One region of the Pseudomonas sp. FP1742 genome, then DNA from elsewhere that is predicted to be linked to it. Evidence: riboswitches for the same ligand, from Rfam matches in the RefSeq annotation. Region 1 holds a riboswitch; the other holds the start of a gene.
What was found. Region 1 has a riboswitch for cobalamin ahead of cobO (cob(I)yrinic acid a,c-diamide adenosyltransferase). Riboswitches for the same ligand answer to the same signal wherever they lie in the genome.

Region 1 (7,809 bases):
CGCGGCAACCAGCACCTCGGCGCAATCGTTGATGCCTTCGACCTTGAGCTTCATGAATTCGTCGGAGCGCTCGCCGAGGGCTTCGGCGGTGCGGATGCGTTCTTCTTCCACCAGTTGCTGGATCTTGCCGCGCAGCGCACGGTCGCTGATGCGGATAAACCGCCAGGGCTGCATCAGGCCGACACTCGGTGCCTGATGTGCGGCTTCGAGCAGGCGCCGCAGTAACTCGGGCTCGACCGTGCCGCCGCTGAAGTGACGCATGTCGCGGCGTTCGCCGATGGCTCGGTAGACGGCTGCGCGTTCGGCTTCGGAAAAGGCGTTGTCCGTCATGGACTCTTCGCGGGCAAGCCCGCTCCCACAGGGTTTAGGTGATCCAATGTGGGAGCGGGCTTGCCCGCGAAGGCGGCATCAAGGTCCGGCACAAAAAGCGCAGCAATCGCCGATGGATTGGACGGAAAATAAAAATGCACATAAGAGGCCGTCATCCGCCCCTCGCGAAAAACCGCCTCTGCCCCTCGCCCGCCATTGGGGCTCAGGCCACGCGCAATCGGCTCAAGCTCGGTGCTGGTCAACGAGTGGTGATACGTGTGCCCACGCAGCAAACCTTCCGGCAATTCCACCGCCTGCAAGGCCAACGCAGCCAGCCGCTTCTGCATCACCGCATCACCGGCCAACAAACCGACCAGTTCAGCGCGAGTACCCTCGACATCGGTCAACGAGTCCAGCAGGTACAGCATGCCGCCGCACTCGGCCAGCAACGGTTTGCCCGCCGCGTGGTGAGCGCGGATGGCGTTTAGCATGGGTGTGTTTTGTGACAACGCCACATGGTGCAATTCAGGGTAACCGCCCGGCAGATACAGGCTGTCTGCTTCCGGCAATTCGGAGTCGCGGATCGGCGAGAAGAAAGACAACTCGGCGCCCATGGCCCGCAGCAGATCCAGGCTCGCGCCGTAGGTAAACGCAAAAGCTTCGTCCCGAGCCACGGCAATCCGCACACCGGCCAGCAACGGTTCGGCCGCGATCATTTCAGGCGCGGCGAATTCCACGGCCGGCGGCAGTGCCACGTCGCAACTGCTGGCCAGTGAGTCAGCCGCCGCATCGAGGCGCAGATCGAGATCATTCAATTCGCTGGCCTGTACCAGGCCGAGATGCCGACTCGGCAATTCGATCCCCGTTTCCCGGGACAGCGCGCCGTACCAGCGCAAGCCTTCCGTCAGGCTGCCTTCGAGCAACTGCGCATGCCGGACGGTGCCGACCCGGTTGGCCAATACGCCGGCAAACGGCAAATCCGGCTGATAGCGCGCCAAGCCCAGGGCCAGCGCGCCAAACGTCTGCGCCATGGCGGTGCCGTCGATCACGCCGAGCACCGGCACGCCGAAATGCCGCGCTAGGTCGGCGCTGGAAGGCGTACCGTCAAACAGCCCCATCACGCCTTCGATGAGGATCAGATCGGCTTCGCCAGCGGCTTCCCACAACAGACGACGACTTTCCTGCTCGCCGACCATCCACATGTCCAGTTGATAAACCGGCGCACCGCTGGCGCGCTCGAGAATCATCGGGTCGAGAAAGTCCGGGCCGCATTTGAACACGCGCACCTTGCGCCCCTGATTGCGATGCAAACGGGCGAGCGCGGCGGTGACGGTGGTCTTGCCCTGACCGGAAGCCGGCGCGGCGATCAGTACCGCCGGGCAATGACGTGGCTGAATCACAACTCGACGCCTTTTTGCGCTTTGATCCCGGCCTGGAAGGCGTGCTTGATCATGCCCATTTCGGTGACGGTGTCAGCCAGTTCGATCATCTCCGGTTTGGCGCCACGGCCAGTGACCACCACATGCTGCATCGGCGGACGGGCCTGCAAGTCGCTGAGCACCTGATCCAGATCGAGGTAACCGTGCTTGAGGGCGATGTTCAATTCATCGAGCACCACCAGGCCAATGGACGGATCGCTCAGCAGTTCGCGGGACACCGCCCACGCGGCCTCGGCGGCGGCGATGTCACGCTGGCGGTCCTGGGTTTCCCAGGTGAAGCCCTCGCCCATCACATGAAAACGCACTTGCTCCGGGAAACGCCGGAAGAACAGCTCCTCGCCGGTGCTGCTGCGCCCCTTGATGAACTGCACCACGCCGCACTGCATGCCGTGGCCCATGGAGCGCGCGAGCATGCCGAACGCCGAACTGCTCTTGCCTTTGCCGTTGCCGGAAAGTACCAGCAGCAGGCCGCACTCATTCGGCGAGTTGGCGATGCGTTCGTCGATCACGGCTTTTTTGCGCAGCATGCGCGCCAGATGGCGTTCGTCACGATCGGGGGTATCAGTCATGGGGGAGCTCTCCGTTGAGGCTGGATAACGGCGGGCAGGCACAAGAATAGACGGCAAGAAGCCTGGCATCGCCCACCGTGATGCCGCTTGGATGGATCAGGCCGGTCTCCGGGCTCATGAGCGGCGCGGGGCCAACTGCGCGCCTTCCCATGTCGACAGTCGACACAGTGGCTCAAGGCACAGTCTTCACTCATTTACCGTTGCGGGGGCAGCGCCGGGATCGTGATCGTTCTTCGCTTGAAGAAACTCACTCACCGGCTTCCCTGTTTCACTCTGTCGACCAAGGCCACAGAGCACCTGAAACAAGCCGCGAAGGTTAGAGGGTTGGGGGTGGAGCGTCAATTGAAGACGGGACACCAGTGAGCGAATAACTGCCGTCGATCAATTTACTGACGCCAATCTTGTGCCACACTGCCAGCAGTGATATCAAAGAGCCACAACCTCATAACACAATAACAAGGGTGAGCCACATGCAAGGCATGATCATCAGCAATCCGAAGCTGGAATTCCTGCGCCCGGTGCTGGAACGCTGGTTTGACTGTATCGACCGCTACAACGCCGTGCGCGGCGATAACGATACGCCTTACTGGTACGACGAAAGCGCCAACCTCGGCCTGCTCTCTGCCGCAGCCTGGATGGCGGAAATGGTCACGCTGCAGCAAACACCGTCGCGCAAACAGACCGAAGAAGGCGAACGCAACGCCCGCGCCGATCTGTTTATCGCTACCAGCGAAGAACGCGCTTACCTGCAGGCCACCCAGCGCTGGCCACGGGTCAATAGCCTGAACCTGACCCAGGCACTGGCGGACATCACCAGCGACGCGAAGCGCATCAGCTACGCCAGCGACCTGAAACTCGGCTGCCTGTTTGTCGCCCCGCAAAAAGCCCAGCACAGCGCCACCCCGGAAGAACTCCAGGACATGCTCGACGACCTGCAAAAGGAACACACCTGCGCCGTGGCCTGGTATTTCCCTTACGCCTACCGCAAGTTGCGCAATGAGGCCGGCAACTACCACCCAGGGATCGCCGTGCTGTTCAAGGAAGCCCGCGGCTGACCGGTTGAACCATCACGCAGCTACGCTTCTCTATGATTACGTCAATGCATTCATAGGGAAGATCAGTAATGCGCAAACCCCAGCTCGTGTTCATCATCGCGCTCGCCGGAGGGCTCGCCGCCTGTGGTGAAACCTCCAGCCTGCAAGTCTCGGACGGCACCGGACCGTCGCCCAAGCTGCCAGAACCGAACAAAACCCTGATCCCGACGGTGAACATCGCCCCGGCGATCGGCTGGCCTCAAGGTAAAAAACCCGTCGCCGCCGCAGGCACTCAAGTAGTAGCGTTTGCCGAAGGCCTCGAGCATCCGCGCTGGCTCTACGTGCTGCCCAACGGTGACGTACTGGTGGCCGAAACCAACGCGCCGGCCAAATCCGATGACAGCAAAGGCATTCGCGGCTGGATCATGGGCAAAGTCATGGGCCGCGCCGGTGCCGGCGTCCCCAGCCCGAACCGCATCACTCTGCTGCGGGACAAGGACCACGACGGCGTCGCCGAAACCCGCACGGTGTTCCTGGAAAACCTCAACTCGCCTTTCGGCATGACCCTGGTTGGCAAAGACCTGTATGTCGCCGACACCGACCGTTTGCTGCGTTTTCACTATGAAAACGGCGAGACAGCGATCAAGGCACAGCCAATCAAAGTGGTCGATTTGCCGGGCGGCACGCGAAATCACCACTGGACCAAAAATGTCATCGCCAGTAAGGACGGCAGCAAGCTGTACGTCACCGTGGGTTCGAACAGTAACGTCGGCGAAAACGGCATGGATCAGGAGGAAGGTCGCGCGGCGATCTGGGAAGTGGATCGCGCCACCGGCAACCATCGGATCTTCGCTTCCGGGATTCGTAACCCGAACGGCCTGGCCTGGGAGCCTCAGAGCGGCGCACTGTGGACCGCAGTCAACGAGCGTGACGAAATCGGCAGCGACCTGGTGCCGGACTACATCACTTCAGTGAAGGACGGCGGGTTCTATGGCTGGCCTTACAGCTATTACGGGCAACACGTCGATGTTCGCGTCGAGCCGCAAAACCCTGATCTGGTCGCCAAGGCCATTGCACCGGACTACGCGGTGGGCCCCCATACCGCGTCCCTGGGCCTGACGTTTGCCGAAGGCAGCAAACTGCCCGCACCGTTCACTCAAGGAGCCTTCATCGGCCAGCATGGCTCCTGGAACCGCAAGCCACACAGCGGCTATAAAGTAATTTTCGTGCCGTTCAGCGCCGGCAAACCGAGCGGACAGCCGGTGGATGTGCTCACCGGCTTCCTCAACGACGAGGAAAAAGCCATGGGCCGGCCGGTGGGCGTGGTGATCGATCAGCAGGGCGGCCTGTTGGTGGCCGATGATGTGGGAAACAAGGTGTGGCGCGTTAGCGCGGCCAAATAATGGGATGACTGCAACATGAAAACCCTGTGGGAGCGGGCTCGCCCGCGATAGCGGCAGGCCAGGCTAAATCAATGTTGAATGTGCCGACGCCTTCGCGGGCAAGCCCGCTCCCACAGGGGATCAGCGTTTACGACAGATCGTGAGGCCATCGCCCAGCGGCAACAACGACAGATCCACCCGCGAGTCATCCTTCAAGGCACGATTGAGCGCCTGGATGGCTCGGGTGTCTTCGCTCTCGGGATTGGCCTCAAGCACCCGCCCGCTCCACAGCGTGTTATCGAACACCGCCAGACCACCGACCCGCAGCAAACGCAGCGCATGCTCCAGATAAGCCGGATAGTTGGCCTTGTCGGCATCGATGAAAATCAGATCGAAGTGCTCACCCTGCCCCTGCTGCTCAAGCTGTTCGAGGGTTTCCAACGCAGGTGCCAGACGCAGATCGATTCGCCCACCCACGCCTGCTTCCTGCCAGTACCGTCGGGCGGTGGCGTTGTAATCGCCAGGGAGATCGCAACAGATCAGCGAACCGTCATCCGGCAATGCCGCCGCCATGCACAAGGCGCTGTAGCCGGTGAAGGTGCCGACTTCCAGCAACCGCCTGGCGCCAATGAGTTTGACCAGCAATGCGAGAAACTGCCCTTGCTCTGGGGCCACCTGCCAGCGAGCCATGGGCAGCGCCTGGGTTTCGTCACGCAGGCGCTTGAGCAGCGGCGTCTCCCGCAGGGAAACGTCGAGCAGATATTGGTAAAGGGAATCGTCGAGATTGAGCGTGCGAGCGGTCATGACAACCTCCGCTATGGATTATGTGCCAAGTGCTCGGGTTGCAAGATGCGCTTGGCGCTTAGATAAGCTTTCTGCCAGTAAGCTTTGGACAAGCTGTCCAGCTTGACCGTGCCGCCCGTGGCAGGCGCGTGGACGAAGCGCCCTTCGCCGACGTAGATTCCGGCATGGCTGACCTGGGAGCCGCCATTGGTGGCGAAGAAGATCAGGTCGCCGGTTTGCAAGCCTTCCTTGCCGACGTTGGGAGCCTGCATGCCAATCATCTCGCGTGTAGAGCGCGGCAAGGAAATGCCTGCGACGTCGCGATAGACGTAACCGATCAGCCCGCTGCAATCGAACCCGGAATCCGGCGTGTTGCCGCCCCAGCGATAAGGTGTCCCCACCAGACCGAGCGCGCGAAACAGCACGTCTTCTGCCGCAGGGGAAAAGGCTTGGGAGGAACCGAAAACAATCGGCGCGCGAACCACCGGCGCAGGTGGCGGTGTGCGGCTGGCGCAGGCGCTGAGCAGCGCTGCGAAGAACATGAGTGCGAGGCGGGCCGACATCGTCATAAACAGAACATCCTGATCTGGCTGCGGCTTTTTCTGTCGAAACGACAGAAAAGAAAACCGCCTGCGCAGAACGCAGGCGGTTTGCCATCAATAATAGATCAGGATTCTAGCGGCTACGCAGCAAACTTCAAGTAAGACTTTAACTTCGCCTTACAAGTCGTACGTTTACTTGCGTGCGGTGACCATTGTCGGGGCCATCGCGAGGGCGCGCTTGGCCTCGATGAAGGTCTTGCTCCAGTAGCTGTCGCCCAGGCTATCGACCCGGACCCCACCGCTTTTGCGGCTGCTGGAATGGATGAACTGGTTGTCACCCACGTAGATCCCGGCGTGACTGACACGACCGCGACGACCATTGGTGGCGAAGAACAGCAGATCGCCCGGCTTGAGGGCGCTGCGAGCAACCAGCGGAGCATCAACGTTGATCATTTCGCGGGTGGAGCGCGGCAGGTTCATGCCGGCTTCTTCACGGAACAGATAACCGATGAAGCCGCTGCAGTCAAAGCCTGCCTCGGAAGTGCCGCCGAAACGGTAGCGGGTACCGATCAGGGACATGCCACGTTCGAGGATGCTGTCGGCCAGAACCGGAAGCTGGTACGACTTGCCGTCGGCGAAGTCTGCCAGTTCTTTATTGGTGGCCAGCTCTTCCTGGAAAAGAACGGAAGAAGACTGCGCGGTAACTGAATTTGAAACCCGCTGTTGTTGCTCTTGCTGAGACACTGGAGAGTGAGCAGCGCAACCGAACAACAGGGTGACGAGTGCGAGAGGCACGAGGGGTGCGAAGCGATTTAGCATGGGCACGACCGTGGCTGATAGTTGTAAAGAAGCCGAGACTATGCCCGCTATCGACTTCATTTGCAAATTCAATCGATCTTTATGTGACTTATCGGTTTCTCGTTAGCATCTAAGCGCTTAAGCCCGTTCTAGACATTCGCGCAGCCTGCAGCCCTGTAGGAAAGCGGATTTTCTGACGCCTGGAATATGCCGAAACCCGCGAAAAACCTGAGTCTCGCCAGGTTTTTTACCAACCCAGGGTTTCTTTCAGGAACGGGATTGTCAGCTTGCGCTGAGCTTGAAGAGAGGCCTGATCGAGGCGTTCAAGCAGCTCGAAAAGCGCACTCATGCTGCGGGTACCACGGGTCAAGATAAAATGCCCGACTTCGTCTGTCAGGTGCAGGCCACGACGGGAAGCACGCAACTGCAAGGCACGCAATTTGTCTTCGTCAGAAAGCGGACGCATCTGGAAGATGAGCGCCAGTGTCAGCCGAGACTTGAGGTCCGCCAGCTTCACCGGTAGTTCGCGCGGGGATGTCGACGCAGCAATCAGCAGACGCCGACCGCTGTCACGCAGACGATTGAACAGATGAAACAGCGCCTCTTCCCAATCCGCCTTGCCGGCGACTGCCTGCAGATCGTCCAGGCAGACCAGTTCGTATTGTTCGAGGTTGTCGAGGATTTCGATGCCGCGATCCAGCAACTCGGCCAACGGCAGGTACACCGCGGGCTCTCCCAACTGCTCGAAGCGCAGGCACGCCGCCTGCAACAAATGCGTGCGCCCTACCCCGTCCTTGCCCCAGAGGTAAATCAGGCTTTCCGTCCAGCCGGCATCGGCTTCGCAGAGCCGCTCGACATAGCCGAGTGCAGCGGCATTGGCGCCTGGGTAGTAATTGATAAAGGTGGCGTCATCACGCAGACGCACACCTAGGGGCAGCTGAATCGGTTTCATG
Region 2 (7,809 bases), 2.1 Mb from region 1:
ATCGCCCGGTACCAGAATCAGCTGTACACCGCGCTGGGACAATTCCACCAGACGCTCGATGCCATAACGCCAATAGGCGATGCCGCCGTGCAGCGAGATCAGAATCACCTTGGCGTGACGCAGCACCTCGTCGACATACAGATCGACCGAGGCGTGATTCTGCACCTGCATCGGGTTGGCCAGGCGCAGGCTCGGGTAATCGTCGGGCAACTGCTGCGCCGCTTCGGCGAGCAACGCCAGGCTGGAATCGCCGCTGCACAGGATCACCAGCTCGGCGGGGGTTTGTCCAAGGTCGGCAATGTTGTCATCCGACACGAATCCGCCGGGCTGGGTCCTGAGCAGGTGCATGGTTTAAACGCTGAGCGCAGCGCGCAATTGCGCTTCGAGCGCAGCGGCGTCCAGATCCTGACCGATCAACACCAGACGGGTGTTGCGCGCCTCTTCGGCGCCCCACTGGCGGTCGAAGTGTTTGTCGAACCGCGTGCCCACGCCCTGAATCAACAGGCGCATCGGTTTGTTCGGCACCGCCGCAAAACCTTTGACCCGCAGGATGCCGTGCTGAACCACCAATTGAGTCAGCGCATCCATCAGCAGGCTTTCGTCGGCTTGTGGCAGCTCAATGGAGATGGAATCGAATGCATCGTGGTCATGATCGTCTTCACCTTCATGGTGATGATCGTGATGACTGTGGCGGCTGTCGATGTGTTCTTCGGAACCGGCGCCGAGGCCAATCAGCACGTCCAGTGGCAGGCGACCGCTGCTGGCCTCGATGACTTTTACCGCCGGCGGCAGCTCTTCGGCGACTTCCAGGCGCACGCGGGCCAGGTCCGTGGCGCTGATCAGGTCAGCCTTGTTGAGGATTACCAGGTCGGCGCTGGCCAGTTGGTCGGCGAACAGCTCGTGCAGCGGCGATTCGTGGTCCAGGTTCGGGTCGAGTTTGCGCTGGGCGTCCACTTGATCCGGGAACGCGGCGAAAGTGCCGGCGGCCACGGCCGGGCTGTCGACCACGGTGATCACCGCGTCAACGGTGCAGGCACTGCGGATTTCCGGCCACTGGAAGGCTTGAACCAAAGGCTTTGGCAGGGCCAGGCCCGAGGTTTCGATGAGAATGTGGTCGAGGTCGCCGCGACGCGCGACGAGTTCGCGCATCACCGGGAAGAACTCTTCCTGAACGGTGCAGCACAGGCAGCCGTTGGCCAGTTCATAGACACGACCGCTGGCCTCTTCTTCGGTGCAGCCGATGGAGCACTGCTTGAGGATCTCGCCATCGATGCCCAGCTCGCCGAACTCGTTGACGATCACCGCGATGCGACGGCCCTGGGCGTTGTCGAGCATGTGCCGCAGCAAGGTGGTTTTGCCCGAGCCGAGGAAGCCGGTAACGATGGTGACGGGGAGTTTGGCCAGTGTTTTCATCGGATGCCCTTTGGCAAGGTGGCGGGCATACGGGACGACGACCGGCAACGCGGGGGCGCGTGCCTGAAGAGTTCGCCACCGGATCACCCCGCCCGGTTGAAAGTGAGAATCTGTGTCGAGGCAGGTCTCCTGGCTGACGGTGTGCCAATCGTTGGACTGGCGTTTGCTGCGCCTTCCCGCGAGCCTGATGGATCAGGGTTTGCAGTGGCGTGGCAGCGAACATCACCGTTCACAGTTGCGGGGGCAGCCGCGGCATCGACCGCGTTCCCTTCTTAGCTTCGGCAAACGCCGAAGAACCTCGAAAGCGCAAGGCTACGCATCGTGTGGGGGCGGGTCAATGTCCACCTGAGTTCTCTGGCGCCTGAGACGACGCCTTCGTGAGCAAGCCCGCTCCCACATTTGAAATGCGTTCCCCTGTGGGAGCGGGCTTGCTCGCGAAAGGAGCGACTCGGTATCCAAGTGAGAACCCTTGCCAATTGACGCCCAACCCTCGCCCATGCTCTCCTACACGCCTTGTTACGGGTGCCTTTCACAGGGTGAAACGGGAAACCGGTGAATCATGTGCTTTACTCTAAAGCCATGTCAGTCCGGTGCTGCCCCCGCAACGGTAAGCGAGTGAAGCGTCAGATCCACTGTGCCGGTCATCCGGCATGGGAAGGTGATGCTTGCAGGTTTCGGCACAAGCCCTGCCCCTCGCGAGCCCGGAGACCGGCCCGCAACAGCAAGTGAGTTTTACCTTCACTGAATAACAAACCCGCGGTGGGCGGGCGCTGTTCGAAATTTCTGCGTGCCCCGGCGTGCGGAGGTTCTCATGCGCTCTATTCACCCGCTGACAGACCAGAGGGAAGCGCCATGTCGATCATCAGCACTACCGGCCACGCCACAGCCAGCACCACCACAACCCTGACTCAACGCCTGACCGCCGCCGTGTGTGCGTCGATCCTTGGCGCCAGCCTTGTGTATTTCGCCGGTTTCTCGCACATCGCAGCGGTACACAACGCCGCGCACGACACCCGTCACAGCTCCGCGTTTCCGTGCCATTGAGACCTGTTGACATGATCAAGCGTATTGCGCAAACCGCAGGTTTCACCGGGCTGCTGGCCGCGCTGCTATTGACCCTGCTGCAAAGCTTCTGGGTCGCCCCGCTGATTCTGCAGGCCGAGACCTACGAAAAATCCGAGCCGGCCGTTGTTGAAGTTCACGAACACGCCGCAGGTGCTGCGGCTCATACCCACGATGCCGAAGCCTGGGAGCCGGAAGACGGCTGGCAGCGCGTGCTGTCCACTACCGGCGGCAACCTGGTGGTGGCTGTCGGTTTCGCCCTGATGCTTGCGGGTCTCTACACTCTGCGCGCACCGACCAGAACCTCTCAGGGCCTGCTCTGGGGCCTGGCCGGTTATGCGACGTTCGTACTGGCTCCGACTCTCGGCCTGCCGCCTGAGCTGCCGGGCACTGCCGCGGCTGATCTGGCGCAACGGCAAATCTGGTGGATAGGCACTGCCGCGTCCACGGCCGTCGGCATCGCGTTGATCGTGTTCAGCCGTCACTGGCTGATGAAAGCGCTCGGCGTGGCGATCCTGGCCGTGCCGCATGTGATTGGCGCACCACAACCGCAAGTCCATTCGATGCTGGCTCCGGAAGCTCTGGAAACGCAATTCAAGATCGCTTCGCAGCTGACCAACGTGGCGTTCTGGCTGGCCCTGGGCCTGATCAGCGCCTGGTTGTTCCGCCGCAAAAGCGATGGACATTACAGCGCATGACTGAAAACGGCACAGCGCCGACCCTGGTGGTCGGCCTGGGCTGCCAGCGCGGCTGCCCCGTCAGCACGCTGCGGGCGCTGCTCGATCAGGCGTTACAGGCCCATCAAATCGAGCTTCGTGAGATCAAGGCCCTGGCCAGCATCGACCTGAAGCGCGAAGAGCCTGCCCTGATCGAACTGGCCGAACAGCTGGCATTGCCGTTGATGTATTTCAGCAGCGAACAATTGGCCGGTTATGAACCGCAACTCAGCCACCACTCGGACATCGCGTTCGAGCGCACCGGCTGTTACGGCATAGCGGAAAGTGCCGCGCTGGCACTGGCCGAACAATTGGCCCAGGCACCGGCAAAGTTGCTGATTCCACGACAAAAATACGCCCAGGCCACCCTGGCATTGGCCAGCGCCGCGTAAAATCCCCGATAATCCCCACCTTCGATCATGAGCATTCTTCATCTGAAGTGTGCCCAGGCCCTTTTTCTGACAGGAAACGACGATGACCGTCTATTTCATTGGCGCCGGCCCCGGCGACCCGGAACTGATCACCGTCAAAGGCCAGCGGCTGATTCGTAGCTGCCCGGTCATCATCTATGCCGGCTCCCTGGTCCCCGCCGCCGTGCTGGAAGGCCACCGGGCCGAACAGGTGGTCAACAGCGCCGAACTGCACCTGGAACAGATCGTCGAGCTGATCAAGACCGCCCATGCCAATGGCCAGGACGTGGCCCGGGTGCACTCCGGCGATCCAAGCCTGTATGGCGCGATTGGCGAGCAGATTCGCTACCTGCGTGAGCTCGACATTCCTTTCGAAATCATCCCCGGTGTCACCGCCACTGCCGCCTGCGCGGCCCTGTTGGGTGCTGAACTGACCCTGCCGGACGTGTCACAGAGCGTGATTCTGACCCGCTACGCCGACAAGACCGCGATGCCCGCCGGTGAAGAGCTGGGCAGCCTGGCGCAACACGGGGCGACCATGGCGATCCACTTGGGGGTCAATCATTTGGAGAAGATCCTTGCCGAATTGCTGCCGCATTACGGCGCCGATTGCCCGATCGCGGTGATTCACCGGGCGACCTGGCCGGATCAGGATTGGGTGGTGGGGACGCTTGCGGACATTGCGCAGAAGGTTCAAGCCAAGGGCTTTCGCCGCACGGCGCTGATTTTGGTGGGTCGGGTGCTGGGCAGCGATCACTTCAGCGAGTCGTCGCTGTATCGCGCGGGGCATGCGCATTTGTATCGCCCATAGGGCCCCTTCGCGAGCAAGCCCGCTCCCACAGGGGATTGTCGCTGGACACAAAATCTGTTTCAGCCGCAGATCCAATGTGGGAGCGGGCTTGCTCGCGAAGGCGTCAGTGAATTTCACCCATAAAAAACGGCACTCACGGGTGCCGTTTTTTCGTTTCTGCAGCGAACACCTTAGTAGTAGGCGTTTTCTTTCTGCGTGTGGTCGGTCACGTCACGAACACCCTTGAGCTCGGGAATGCGCTCGAGCAAGGTGCGTTCGATGCCTTCCTTCAGGGTGACGTCTGCCTGGCCGCAGCCCTGGCAACCGCCGCCGAACTTCAGCACGGCAATACCGTCTTCGACCACATCGATCAGGCTGACCTGACCGCCGTGGCTGGCCAGCCCCGGGTTGATTTCGGTTTGCAGGTAATAGTTGATGCGCTCGTTGACCGGGCTGTCGGCGTTGACCATCGGGACTTTGGCGTTTGGCGCCTTGATGGTCAGCTGGCCGCCCATGCGGTCGGTGGCGTAGTCGACAACCGCATCGTCCAGAAACGCTTCGCTGAACGAGTCGATGTAAGCGGTGAAGCTCTTGAGCCCCAGCGACGTGTCTTCAGGTTTTTCTTCGCCCGGCTTGCAGTAGGCAATGCAGGTTTCGGCGTACTGGGTGCCAGGCTGGGTGATGAAGACGCGGATGCCGATACCCGGGGTGTTCTGCTTGGACAGCAGATCAGCCAAATAATCGTGGGCGGCGTCGGTAATGGTAATAGCGGTCATGGAAACTCCTCGCAGGCTTGGACGCAGTTTACGCCAATCGACGCGCCGCACAAAGTCCTAGTATTTTTGTCGGGAAAGCGCAACAGATCCAATGTGGGAGCGGGCTTGCTCGCGAAGGCGGCGGCACAGTCAATATTGATATTGCCTGATACACCGCTTTCGCGAGCAAGCCCGCTCCCACACTGGATTGCAGGCATTTTAGAGATTCTCGTAGCGATTCATGTCCAGCACGCCCTCTTCCACCGGGTCGGTGTCGTGAATGTAGCGGCTCAGGTCATGGAAATACTGCCAGAACTGCGGATGACTGCGGCGAATGCCCCAGCGTTCGACGATTTTCTCGAAGCTGGCAGCGTCCTTGGCGCTTTCCATTTCGTTGACGAACGCAGGCACTTGCCCGGCCGGGATGTTGAACATGAAGTTCGGGTAACTGCTGAGCACACCCGGATAAATGGTCAACGTGTCCAGCCCCGGCTGATAGCGCAGCGACTCCCCGAGCAGGAACGCCACGTTGCTGTGGGCCCGGTTGCGCAGCAGGCTGTAGACCTCGCGCGTGCCGCTTGGGGTCTCGATGCGCAACATCGTGGCTTCCGGCAATTGATCGATGACCTTCAAACCGGCGGCCGGGCGCGAAGTCAGGCGGCTCAGGGCCTGCTCGGCGTTCTGCAGCGCCGGATCGATGTTCGGCCGCGAGCAGTAAGCGCCGTCGCAGCGGTTGATCGGATCGGGCCTGGCGTTGAGTTCGCCGTAACGGGACAGCAACTGCAAGGCGAAATCGCGTTTCGGGTCGTTTTCATCCAGCGTCAGGGCTGTCGGTTTGTCATTGTCGATGTATTCGTAGTCCAGCCACATCTTGAACTTGCCGCTGTTCTGGTACCAATCGTCAAGGTAGCCGTCCCGTGAGCTGGCCGGCATCAGGCGCAGGAAGTTCTGCTCGGCGCCGTTGCGGATCAGGTCGAAGTACAGCCGGGTCTGGGCCTGATGGGACACGTTGCCGAACACATCGAAGTTGACCGCCAACTGGTAATACGTGCGTTCCAGCAACGGGTAATCGAACAGCCAAATGGTTTGCGGAACATCACCGATCAGGCCTTTGTTCACCGAGGCGCTGTCGAAATGCCGGAAAATACTCAGCAGCGCATTGTCATTGCCGGCCCATAGGGTCGACCAGCTCGGCGCCGGCAAGTCAGCATAGCTGTCCCGGCGCAGGGCTTCGTATTCGTTGCGTTTGTTGCGGTAGTCGTGCCACAGGCTCAGGACACTGCCGACGTCATCGTTCTGCCCCGGCATCGCCAGCAACGGCGTGGCCTGGCCGCGATATTTCGGGTCGGTGATGTAAAGGTCATGCTCCGGGGCCTGGAACAGTGCCCAGAAATTGTCGCGAATCACGTCGGTGGCGATCTGGCCCCGGCAGACCGGGCCGCGAATAAAGGTACGCACGAAGTATTCGGCGTTATCGAGCATGAACTGGTAACGCGCCTGGGCCGGGATCGCTTCGAACGTGGCAAACGGATTGGCCCGCCGCTCCGGCCCGTAGCCCGGTAACGCGTTGACCTGCCAGTTACCGTTGTAAAACAGGCTCTTGATCCGCGCCATCTTCGCCGCGCTCAGCGGGTAGGTGATGTGGGTCTTGTGCACGATCACGCCTTGCACCGGCCACAGACGGTAATAGACCTGAGTGCCTGGATCGTCATTCGGACGGCGCGTATTGATCAAATCGATGGGCTGGCCCGTCGGCGTGCGCGAACGTACCCACTGAAAGAAATGCCCCGGCTCGCCGTCCTTGAAATAGATATGGGCCAAGAACCAGTGCTCGAACAGCCAGCGCCCGACCAGGCTCTCCCGGGCACCCGGCGCATTGAGCAGGTTTTCCCACTGCACCACTTGCAAGGCTTCCCTGGCGCTGGGCACCAGGCCCTGCTGGTCGATCGGCGCGCCGGAGGCCAGCCAGCGTTGCAGCGTCTGGTATTGCTGATCGGTCAGGCCGGTGACCGCCAGCGGCATGCCCTCTTTCGGATGAGAGCTGGCGTAATCGCTGAACTCCGCCGGCATGGCGCACTGGTTTTCCCGGTTCAGGCCCAGGACGATCTCTTCCGGCAATTTGGCGTTGGGTTGTAACGGCGTTCTATGGCCTAGTTCAAGCATCCGCGCCATCAGCGCCGCCTGACTGCCTTGGGCGTCGAGCACCGAATAGAAGCCCTTTTGCTGCCAGGCACGCTTGCCGAAGGCGTCATAAAACAACCGGGTCGGCGCGGCTGCCTTGCTGCGTTCGCCGTCATAGACTGGCGCCTTCGTTGCGCCTCGGGCCGCCCCTTCGCCGCTGCCCAGGTTGAGCTGACAGGCGGAGTCGTAGCAGGCATGGCAGGCCACGCACTTTTCGGTGAAGATCGGTTGAATGTCGCGAACGTAGGAGATGTCCGGACCTTGCGCAGCGGCGCCCCCACTTAAAAACAGTATCAATAGGCTGGTGACGACGCGATACGACATATCCCTGGTCCTGATCATGAGAAAACGCCGCGATTCTACCGGTCTGGCCTGCGCACCAACATGAACGATATTCATGCAAAACCGGCATATGCTCCAAAAGCACACAGGTTTGTTATTATCCCGGCCCTTCGTCATGGCCTTACCGAGTAGTCCAAATG

Region 2: another riboswitch for cobalamin. It lies ahead of PSH64_RS17210 (CbtB-domain containing protein); the one in region 1 lies ahead of cobO (cob(I)yrinic acid a,c-diamide adenosyltransferase).

What each region holds. Positions count from the first base shown of each region.
Region 1 covers NZ_CP117460.1:1,834,967-1,842,775, reverse strand. Annotated here, with positions in the region: gene bluB (5,6-dimethylbenzimidazole synthase) at 1-330, opposite strand, end outside; gene PSH64_RS08280 (cobyrinate a,c-diamide synthase) at 327-1,709, opposite strand; gene cobO (cob(I)yrinic acid a,c-diamide adenosyltransferase) at 1,706-2,317, opposite strand; cobalamin riboswitch at 2,399-2,633, opposite strand; gene PSH64_RS08270 (hypothetical protein) at 2,788-3,372, shown strand; gene PSH64_RS08265 (sorbosone dehydrogenase family protein) at 3,441-4,754, shown strand; gene PSH64_RS08260 (O-methyltransferase) at 4,875-5,537, opposite strand; gene PSH64_RS08255 (C40 family peptidase) at 5,549-6,085, opposite strand; gene PSH64_RS08250 (C40 family peptidase) at 6,251-6,877, opposite strand; gene hda (DnaA regulatory inactivator Hda) at 7,104-7,808, opposite strand.
Region 2 covers NZ_CP117460.1:3,893,642-3,901,450, forward strand. Annotated here, with positions in the region: gene cobN (cobaltochelatase subunit CobN) at 1-348, opposite strand, end outside; gene cobW (cobalamin biosynthesis protein CobW) at 352-1,413, opposite strand; cobalamin riboswitch at 1,515-1,729, opposite strand; cobalamin riboswitch at 1,917-2,145, shown strand; gene PSH64_RS17210 (CbtB-domain containing protein) at 2,266-2,457, shown strand; gene PSH64_RS17215 (CbtA family protein) at 2,469-3,173, shown strand; gene PSH64_RS17220 (cobalamin biosynthesis protein) at 3,170-3,583, shown strand; gene cobM (precorrin-4 C(11)-methyltransferase) at 3,666-4,412, shown strand; gene nfuA (Fe-S biogenesis protein NfuA) at 4,583-5,167, opposite strand; gene PSH64_RS17235 (fatty acid cis/trans isomerase) at 5,366-7,651, opposite strand; gene metH (methionine synthase) at 7,807-7,809, shown strand, end outside.